One region of the Xenorhabdus bakwenae genome, then DNA from elsewhere that is predicted to be linked to it. Evidence: predicted binding sites of a transcription regulator. Region 1 holds the regulator's gene; each other region holds the start of a gene.
What was found. The regulator CRP, encoded in region 1, controls carbon source genes, mostly activating them, when cyclic AMP is high. The targets are predictions, from matches to a motif close to ATGTGANNNNNNTCACAT.
Positions count from the first base shown of each region.

Region 1 (3,217 bases):
CTTTTTCGCTAATTCGGGAGCGGAAGCTAATGAAGCGGCATTTAAATTGGCACGTCGTTATGCGATTACTCGTCATCATCCGAATAAAACTAAAATTATTGCTTTCCATCAGGCGTTTCATGGACGCACCTTTTTCACTGTTTCGGTAGGAGGGCAGCCAAAATATGCCGACGGGTTCGGACCTAAACCTGCTGATATTGTTCACGTACCTTTTAACGATTTGGATGCCGTCAGGGCGGAAATCAATGATCACACTTGCGCTGTTGTTTTGGAGCCAATTCAAGGAGAAGGGGGAGTGACTCCTGCGACGATAGAGTTTCTGCATGGCGTGCGGGAATTGTGTGATAAACATCAGGTCTTGTTGGTCTTTGATGAAGTCCAGAGTGGAATAGGGCGCACGGGTAAATTATATGCTTACCAGCATTATGGCGTACAGCCGGATATCCTGACGACAGCAAAAGCGCTGGGGGGCGGTTTTCCCATCAGTGCAATGTTAACGACAGATACAATAGCGGCAGCAATGGAAACGGGTGCGCATGGAACGACTTATGGTGGAAATCCACTGGCTTGTAGTATCGGTTGTGTCGTACTGGATATCATCAATACGCCAGAAGTGATGATGGGCGTGGAAAAACGGCACGATAGGCTCATTCATGCTCTGGAAAAACTGAACCAAAAATATGGTATTTTCCATGAAGTTCGTGGAAAAGGCTTGCTTATTGGCGCCGTATTGAAAGCTGAATATCAGGGCAAGGCCAGAGAGATAGTGCAGCAAGCGGCGGAATCGGGATTGATGTTATTAAGTGCAGGAGACAGCATCTTGCGCTTTACCCCATCATTGATCATTCCTGAGGACGAAATTACAGACGGCATGATGCGGCTGGAAATGGCGGTATCCCGCTGGTTAAACAAATAAAAGTAAAAAAGCCAGTGCGAAGTAACGGGCTGCACTGGCTGAGTTTCTGGTTTATCGGGAATTAACGTGTCCCATAAACGACGATGGTTTTGCCATGTGCAGAGATCAGGTTTTGATCTTCCAGCATTTTCAGGATACGGCCAACCGTTTCACGGGAACAACCCACAATCTGCCCGATTTCCTGACGTGTGATTTTGATTTGCATACCATCAGGGTGAGTCATTGCATCAGGCTGTTTGGCCAGATTGAGCAATGTCTGGGCGATACGGCCTGTAACGTCCAGAAAGGCTAAGTTACCTACTTTTTCGGAAGTGGTTTGTAGGCGACTTGCCATCTGGGCAGATAAACGCATCAGAATATCAGGATTGACCTGAATTAACTGGCGAAATTTCTTATAGGAAATTTCAGCCACTTCACAGGCACTTTTGGCTCGCACCCATGCAGTACGTTCTTGCCCCTCTTCAAACAATCCAAGTTCACCAATGAAATCTCCCTGATTTAAATAAGAGAGAATCATCTCCTTACCTTCTTCATCTTTTATTAGAACAGCAACTGAACCTTTAACAATATAGTAAAGCGTTTCTGCTTTCTCGCCTTGATGAATAAGCGTGCTCTTGGATGGATATTTGTGAATATGGCAGTGTGACAAAAACCATTCAAGAGTTGGGTCTGTTTGTGGCTTGCCGAGAACCATTCGCTTTATCCTCTGTTGTTATTTCTGCCTTTATGATGTGAGAAACGGTAGTTCCTCTTCAGGCTGGCTTGATAAAATCAATAGGTTAACAATTAACCTGCTGAAAAACTGACAAGCGGGAATTTTATATGGATTATAAAGATGTCAAAATTTAGGTATATTGTCTTAACCATATACCTTGTCAGTCCCTACTTGTAACCTTGTTTGTAACACAGGAAAGCGTTTCTGTCTTCTCCTGTATCGCTTCAGCCTATTAAACTGACTGCCAGATTATCAGAAATCAGGCAGAAGAGTTGGTTTTATTGATTTTACATTTATAAAAGGGAAAAAATTATGTTACCAAAAATGGCCTATTTATTTTAATAAAACAGGTAACATTATTTTTTGTTACCTGCCTTATTAAAAATTAAATGGGGATTAAATTACGAGATTTTTTTGCCTTCCAGTAATTGTTTAACAAGCGGTGCCATAATTAATTCCATTGCCAGCCCCATTTTTCCACCCGGAACGACGATAGTATTTAGGCTGGAAATAAATGAACCCTGAAGCATAGCGAGTAAATAAGGAAAATCAATTTGAGTGAGACCACGGAAGCGGATCACGATAAAACTTTCGTCCAGCGAGGGGATCGCTTTGGCAGAGAAGGGGTTAGAGGTATCAACAGTAGGGACACGTTGGAAATTGATGTGGGTACGTGAAAACTGAGGAGTGATGTAGCGGATATAGTCATCCATTGAGCGGACAACGGAATCCATGACAGCTTCTCTGGAATGCCCACGCTCACCGGTATCACGGATGAGTTTTTGTATCCATTCTAAGTTGACGATAGGCACAACGCCAATCAACAGATCAACATGACTGGCGACATTGTGTTGTGGCGTGACAACACCACCGTGCAGTCCTTCATAAAATAGGACGTCCGTATTTGATGGCAGAGGTTCCCACGGTGTGAAAGTACCGGGTAATTGGTTATAGGGGACGGCCTCATCATAGGTATGGAGATATTTTCGGCAGCGGCCATTGCCCGTTTCTCCGTACTCAAGGAATGTCTTTTCCAGCATACCGAAATCGTTAGCTTTTGGCCCAAAGTAGCTGATATGTCTGCCTTGTTCTCTTGCTTTCCGTATCTCGGCATCCATTTCAGGACGAGTATAACGATGGAAACTATCCCCTTCTATCAGTGCGGCTGTTACGTCAAATTGTTGGAAAATCTTGCGAAAAGCGACACTGGTCGTGGTTGTTCCTGCGCCACTGGAACCAGTGATTGCGATAACGGGGTGTTTGGCAGACATGAACAGACTCCTTAATCAATAAAATTGGCGAATCAGTCAATTAGAATGAATAAAACAAACCGAGCTTTACGGGCGGAACATCGCTTTAGACAAGATATTAACGGTTCCATGTAGTTCAGACCATACCAGCAGAACTTCACCTCGCTCAAGTTGACGTTTGACATCTTGCACTTTTTGTTCGAGCGTTTTTTCCTGTTCGCCGTAATCAGTACCTTCCCGCAAGACAAAGTTTTCAATTAAGTTGTGGAGTGTATCGGCTTCCAATTGTTGCCACGGGATAATCATTGTGATTGCTCCTGAAAATACGGTAATTCA
Region 1 covers NZ_CP119194.1:3,244,516-3,247,732, forward strand. Annotated here, with positions in the region: gene PXH59_RS16210 (aspartate aminotransferase family protein) at 1-916, shown strand, start outside; gene crp (cAMP-activated global transcriptional regulator CRP) at 978-1,610, opposite strand; gene PXH59_RS16220 (phosphoribulokinase) at 2,033-2,902, opposite strand; gene PXH59_RS16225 (YheU family protein) at 2,969-3,187, opposite strand.

Region 2 (3,217 bases), 1.7 Mb from region 1:
GATAATGAGGAAGTGTCTGAACATACTAATCTGGAAACGCATTTTATTGATTCAAGCGGTGTAATTAGTTGGGATCTATTCAAGCAAGATGCTGACTATGCGTTTGTTGACTGGAATTTCAGCGGAGCAACAGAAGAAGAGTTCGACACCCTGATGGAGATCTTCAATAAACTGGATGCTGAAGTTTATATTGCTGATTATGAACACCTTGACGTTTATGCCTGCCGCATTCTGGTGCCTGGTATGTCAGATATTTATCCGGTGGAAGATCTGCACATTGCCAATAACACTATGGGGAGCCATCTGCGCGACACCATTCTGGCATTGCCGGAGAGTCAATGGCAGCCAGAAGAATATCTGGCTCTCCTCGAACAGTTAGATGATGAAGGCTTGGATGACTTTACCCGTGTCCGTGAGTTATTGGGCATTGCAGTGGGTAAAGATAACGGTTGGAGCAACCTGCGTATCGGCGAATTGAAATCTATGCTGGCACTGGCTGGTAAAGATTTGGAGCAAGCTTTGATTTGGGTTGAGTGGACACAGGATTTCAATGCTTCTGTTTTCACCACTGAACGAGCTAACTATTATCGCTGCCTGCAAACGTTGTTACTGTTAACCCAAGAAGAAGATCGCCAACCAGATCAATATTATCAGGCATTTGTAAAAATGTACGGTCAGGGTACTGTTGATACTGCCTCTGCTGCCATTGCCGGAGAAAACAGCTTCTATGGTCTGTGGACTATTGATTTAGAATTAAAAGCATTGGCTGCCCATCAGGCATTATTAGATGCTTATGAGAAGTTGCAAAAAGCCAAACGTGAATTTTGGGCGAATAAATAACCCATCGCATGAGCGCTTATACGCGATAAACTTCAAGTTGCAATCCGCAAGACGACGCGAGGCCTTATATTTCCCCGCTGCACGGGGAAATATAACACGCATCTTGAAGTTGGATGGGTATATGACCATAAAAAGTAAAATACAATTTATTTTTAAATAACAAATAAATGACAATTTAACCTGTTATTTTACTTTTAATATCTAACAGGCCAAAACTGCTTATATAAAATATTTTTATAAATTTTAAAAAATATTTTCCTTTAAAAATCATATCATTAATCTTATATCACCACTTTTAGGCTGTCATATCTCATCAGACTTTCGGTCTAATATGATCCATATCAAATTCAGGTCAATCCCCGTTTGTTACTATCAACGCGTGCTATGATTAATTAAGGATAAAGAGAGTGTTAGGATGAAAACTGACAACCCTTTCAATTTATTTTCACCTGCTGTAATGGCACAAATCGCTGATGATATTGGTGTATATAAAGTCAATAAACATCCCGCAGTGACTTATTTATCGGCAATCATGGCAGGTGCATTTATTTCCATCGCTTTTGTTTTTTATATTACAGCAACAACAGGAACCTCTTCCATTCCCTATGGGGTAGCTAAATTAACGGGTGGGATCTGTTTTTCCCTTGGTTTGATGTTAGTGGTGATATGTGGCGTCGATCTCTTCACTTCCACTGTGTTGACGATCATTTCAAAAGCAACAGGACGTATTACCTGGTCTCAAATGTTCAAAAACTGGATTAACGTCTACATCGGTAATTTAATTGGCGCCCTGTTTTTCGTCGCTTTGGTCTGGTATTCCGGCCAATATACTGTCGCCAATGGTACTTGGGGGCTAAATGTATTACAAACAGCAGATCATAAAATGCATCACTCCTTTATTGAGGCTGTATGTCTGGGTATTTTAGCTAATCTGATGGTATGTCTTGCTGTCTGGATGAGCTATGCCGGACGCAGTCTGATCGATAAGTTATTCGCGTTGATCCTGCCAATCGGTATGTTTGTCGCCAGCGGTTTTGAGCACAGTATCGCTAACATGTTTTTAATTCCGTTCGGGATCATTATCAAAAACTTCGCCCCCGATGAATTTTGGCTGAAAACAGGGACAAGTCCTGAACGATTTCCACAACTTAATGTTTCAAGCTTTATTACCGATAACCTGATCCCTGTCACGATAGGTAACATTATTGGTGGGGCGGTATTGGTTGGGTTGACCTATTGGTTGATTTATTTACGTGGCGGCAAAAATCATTAATTCGCCTCCAAGTCAGATTTCTTAAAAATTCCACTGTTAAAAGGTAGAAGTATCATGTCCGAGTTAAACGAAAAATTCTCAGTAGCATGGCAAGGCTTTAACGAGGGTAGCTGGCAGAATGAAGTCAACGTCCGTGATTTCATTCAGAAAAACTATACCCCGTATGAAGGTAATGAATCATTCCTTGCGGGTGCCACAGAAGCGACAAAAGCTTTGTGGGAAAAAGTCATGGAAGGTATCAAAATCGAAAACCTCACCCATGCGCCGCTAGACTTTGATACTGACATTGCGTCTACAATTACCTCTCATGATGCGGGCTATATTGAAAAAGATCTGGAGCAAATCGTTGGTCTGCAAACCGAAGCGCCCCTGAAACGTGCCATTATTCCATTTGGTGGCATTAAAATGGTTGAAAGTTCTTGTAAAGCCTACAACCGTGAACTGGACCCAACACTGAAACAAATTTTCACTGAGTATCGTAAGACTCATAATCAGGGGGTATTTGATGTCTACACCCCTGATATCCTGAAATGCCGTAAATCTGGTGTATTGACTGGCTTGCCTGATGCCTATGGCCGTGGGCGCATCATCGGTGATTACCGTCGCGTTGCGTTGTATGGTATCGACTTTCTGCGTGATGAGAAATTTGCCCAATTCACTTCCCTACAGGAAAAACTGGAAAATGGCGAGGATTTGGAAGCAACCATTCGTCTGCGCGAAGAACTGGTTGAACAACATCGCGCACTTGGCCAAATCAAAGAGATGGCAGCGAAATATGGCTATGATATTGCCAATCCCGCTACCAATGCCCAACAAGCCGTGCAATGGACTTATTTCGCCTATCTGGCAGCCGTTAAATCCCAAAACGGGGCTGCAATGTCCTTTGGTCGTGTTTCCACCTTCCTGGATATCTACATCGAACGTGATATTCAGGCAGGTAAGTTGACTGAACAACAAGCCCAAGAACTGATCGACCATTTGGTCATGAAACTGCGTATGGTGCGTTTCCTGCGTACTCCAGAATATGATGAACTGTTCTCTGGTGACCCAATTTGGGCAACCGAATCACTGGCAGGTATGGGTTTGGATGGACGTACTCTGGTC
Region 2 covers NZ_CP119194.1:1,521,761-1,524,977, forward strand. Annotated here, with positions in the region: gene ycaO (30S ribosomal protein S12 methylthiotransferase accessory factor YcaO) at 1-840, shown strand, start outside; gene focA (formate transporter FocA) at 1,256-2,113, shown strand; gene pflB (formate C-acetyltransferase) at 2,168-3,217, shown strand, end outside.
Region 2: focA (formate transporter FocA) is a predicted target of CRP. The motif match lies at 1,170-1,187, and genes of this name have one in related genera.

Region 3 (3,217 bases), 1.6 Mb from region 1:
GCCCCAATTGGTTATATGGGTTCGTTCCAGAATCTGTGTGATAAACGTGATGACCTGAATTTCGATGAGTTCTGGGCAAAAGATTCCAAAACCGATCTCTACCATTTTATTGGCAAAGACATCGTTTATTTCCACAGTCTGTTCTGGCCAGCCATGTTGGAAGGCTGTAACTACCGTAAGCCAACCAACCTGTTTGTCCACGGTTATATCACGGTTAACGGCACTAAGATGTCCAAGTCCCGTGGCACCTTCATCAAGGCCAGTACTTATCTGAAACACCTGGATGCAGACTGCCTGCGCTATTATTACGCGGCAAAACTCTCTTCCCGCATTGACGATATTGATCTGAATCTGGAAGATTTTGTTCAGCGTGTAAACAGCGATGTCGTTAACAAAGTGGTTAACCTTGCTTCACGCAATGCGGGCTTTATCAACAAGCGCTTTGGCGGCAAACTGGCGGAGCAACTCGCTGATCCTGCGCTATACCAGAAATTCGTCGATGCTGCACAGGGCATTGCAGACGATTTTACCAATCGTGAATTCGGCAAGGCGATCCGTGAAATGATGGCACTGGCCGATCTGGCTAACCGCTATGTTGATGAACAAGCCCCGTGGATTGTGGCGAAACAAGAAGGCCGTGATGCTGATCTGCAAGCAATCTGTTCAATGGGAATTAACCTGTTCCGCGTGCTGATGACTTACCTGAAACCTGTACTCCCGGCTTTGGCCACACGGGCAGAAGCCTTCCTGAATACTGAACTGACTTGGGATGGCATCCAGCAACCTTTGTTGAACCATGATGTTTCACCATTCAAGGCGCTGTTCAACCGCATCGAAATGGCGAAAATTGAAGCCATAGTTGCTGATTCAAAAGAGAGCATCGAGCCACAACAAACTGTAACAGGCCCGCTGGCAGATGATCCCATTCAGGACACCATTGCATTTGATGACTTTGCCAAGGTTGACCTGCGGATCGCCCTGATCAAACAGGCTGATTTTGTCGAAGGTTCAGATAAGTTACTGAAACTCACACTTGATCTCGGTGGTGAAACTCGCCAAGTCTTCTCTGGTATTCGTTCAGCCTATCCTGATCCCAAGGCGCTGGAAAACCGTCTGACAGTGATGGTTGCCAACCTTGCTCCACGCAAGATGCGCTTCGGTATTTCAGAAGGTATGGTGATGGCAGCAGGTCCTGGTGGAAAAGACATTTTCCTGTTAAGCCCAGACAGCGGTGCCCAACCCGGTATGCAGGTTAAATGATAGTGGCATATTTTTAATAAATATCATTAATTATCAATTAGATAACAAAGCGGGTTCCAAAAAAGACCCGCTTTTTAATGTGATGTATGGCACATTTATAATGTTAGTCGTATGATAAAAACCTCGTTATATTGAGGAATTATTGATTATGTCTTTCCAAAATGTGCTGATAACAGGTTGGCAATACCTGCGCGCATTCGCGTTGCTTTATTTGTGCCTGATCGTGGGGAATATCATTTCGGCACAACTTCCTTTCTCTCTCCCCGGCAGTATTATTGGCTTACTTCTCTTGTTTGGCTTACTCGCATCCCAAATTATTCCCTCACATTGGGTAAAACCAGGCTGTAGCCTGTTGATGAAACACATGACACTGCTCTTTTTGCCCATCGGGGTGGGGATCATGGATTATTACCCACAACTTAGCCAACAAATGCTCCCTATTCTCCTTTCTTGTATCGTTAGCACAGTGATTGTTATGGTCGTTGTTGCTTATAGTTCCCACTATATTCATCGTGAACGTGTCATTATCAGTGCTCGGCAAATGGAGACTAGCCAGACTGGTACTAAGCAGCAAGAACCCATCTCAACCCCCACAAATCCATCACAACCGTTATCACAAGAACCGGAAGAGAAAGAAAAATGTTAAGCCATATCTGGTGGTCACTACCATTAACTCTGATTGTATTTTACGGCGCTAAAAAACTGTCAGTACGACTCAAACTGCCGATATTTAATCCGTTACTGATCTCAATGGCCGTTATCATTCCTCTGCTGTTGCTGACGCATACTCCTTACAAACACTATTTTGCCGGCAGCCGGATACTGAACGATGTGCTGCAACCTGCCGTTGTTGCACTGGCTTTTCCGCTGTATGAACAGCTACATCAAATCCGTGCCCAGTGGAAATCTATTATTAGTATCTGTTTTGTCGGCAGCATTGTCGCCATGGTTACGGGGACTGCCATCGCATTATGGGCAGGGGCTACACCGCAAATTGCGGCCTCTGTGCTCCCCAAATCCGTGACGACCCCAATCGCTATGGCTGTAGCCGATTCCATTGGCGGTATTCCCGCCATTAGTGCAGCTTGTGTCATTATGGTAGGGATTTTGGGGGCTATCTTTGGTCACAATCTATTTAACGCCCTGAAAATAAAAACCCCGTCGGCACGAGGGTTGGCAATGGGTACAGCATCTCATGCGGTGGGAACGGCTCGCTGTGCAGAAATGGATTATATTGAAGGGGCATACAGCTCACTGGCCTTAATGACCTGCGGCATTATTACCTCACTGATTGCCCCTTTTCTATTTCCCGTATTGCTGCATCTGTTTGGCTAATCATTTTTTGGGTTACGGGTTACAAAATCGTAGCAAGAAAGTAAACAAATCCAACAAAATAGCAAAAATTTGATATAGGTTAATAAAATGATATCTTGTTTACACGAATTTCATTAATTATATGCTATTTATCACATTGCAAACCTGAACAGACGTCCTAGAATGACCTTCAATTAATTTGGAGATCATTCTATGCAAGTTCGTTTTCACGCTATCTGGGCAAAAATCACACCTGAACTGCAAAAAGCCCTCTTACCTTATATTGGCAATGACGATTTTCCCGCCATGCTGACCGCAGAGCAAGCGGCGTCAATTAAACAGCTCTGCGGATCAGACGATCAGGCGCTGGCATTAGCCTTATTACCACTTGCCGCAGCCTATTCCCGTGCGCCTATTTCCCATTTTTATGTTGGCGCAATTGTCCGGGGAGAAAGTGGCAATCTCTATTTCGGTGCCAATATGGAATTCGCTGGGGTTCCATTACAGCAAACTATCCATGCAGAACAATCCGCCATCACGCACGCCTGGTTGCGTGGTGAGAAAAAGTTGGTTGCCATCACCGTCAACTATTCACCTTGTGGCCATTGTCGACAATTTATGAATGAACTGAATAGTGGAACAC
Region 3 covers NZ_CP119194.1:1,616,378-1,619,594, forward strand. Annotated here, with positions in the region: gene metG (methionine--tRNA ligase) at 1-1,260, shown strand, start outside; gene PXH59_RS08475 (CidA/LrgA family protein) at 1,409-1,906, shown strand; gene PXH59_RS08480 (CidB/LrgB family autolysis modulator) at 1,900-2,595, shown strand; gene cdd (cytidine deaminase) at 2,788-3,217, shown strand, end outside.
Region 3: PXH59_RS08475 (CidA/LrgA family protein) is a predicted target of CRP. The motif match lies at 1,338-1,355, and genes of this name have one in related genera.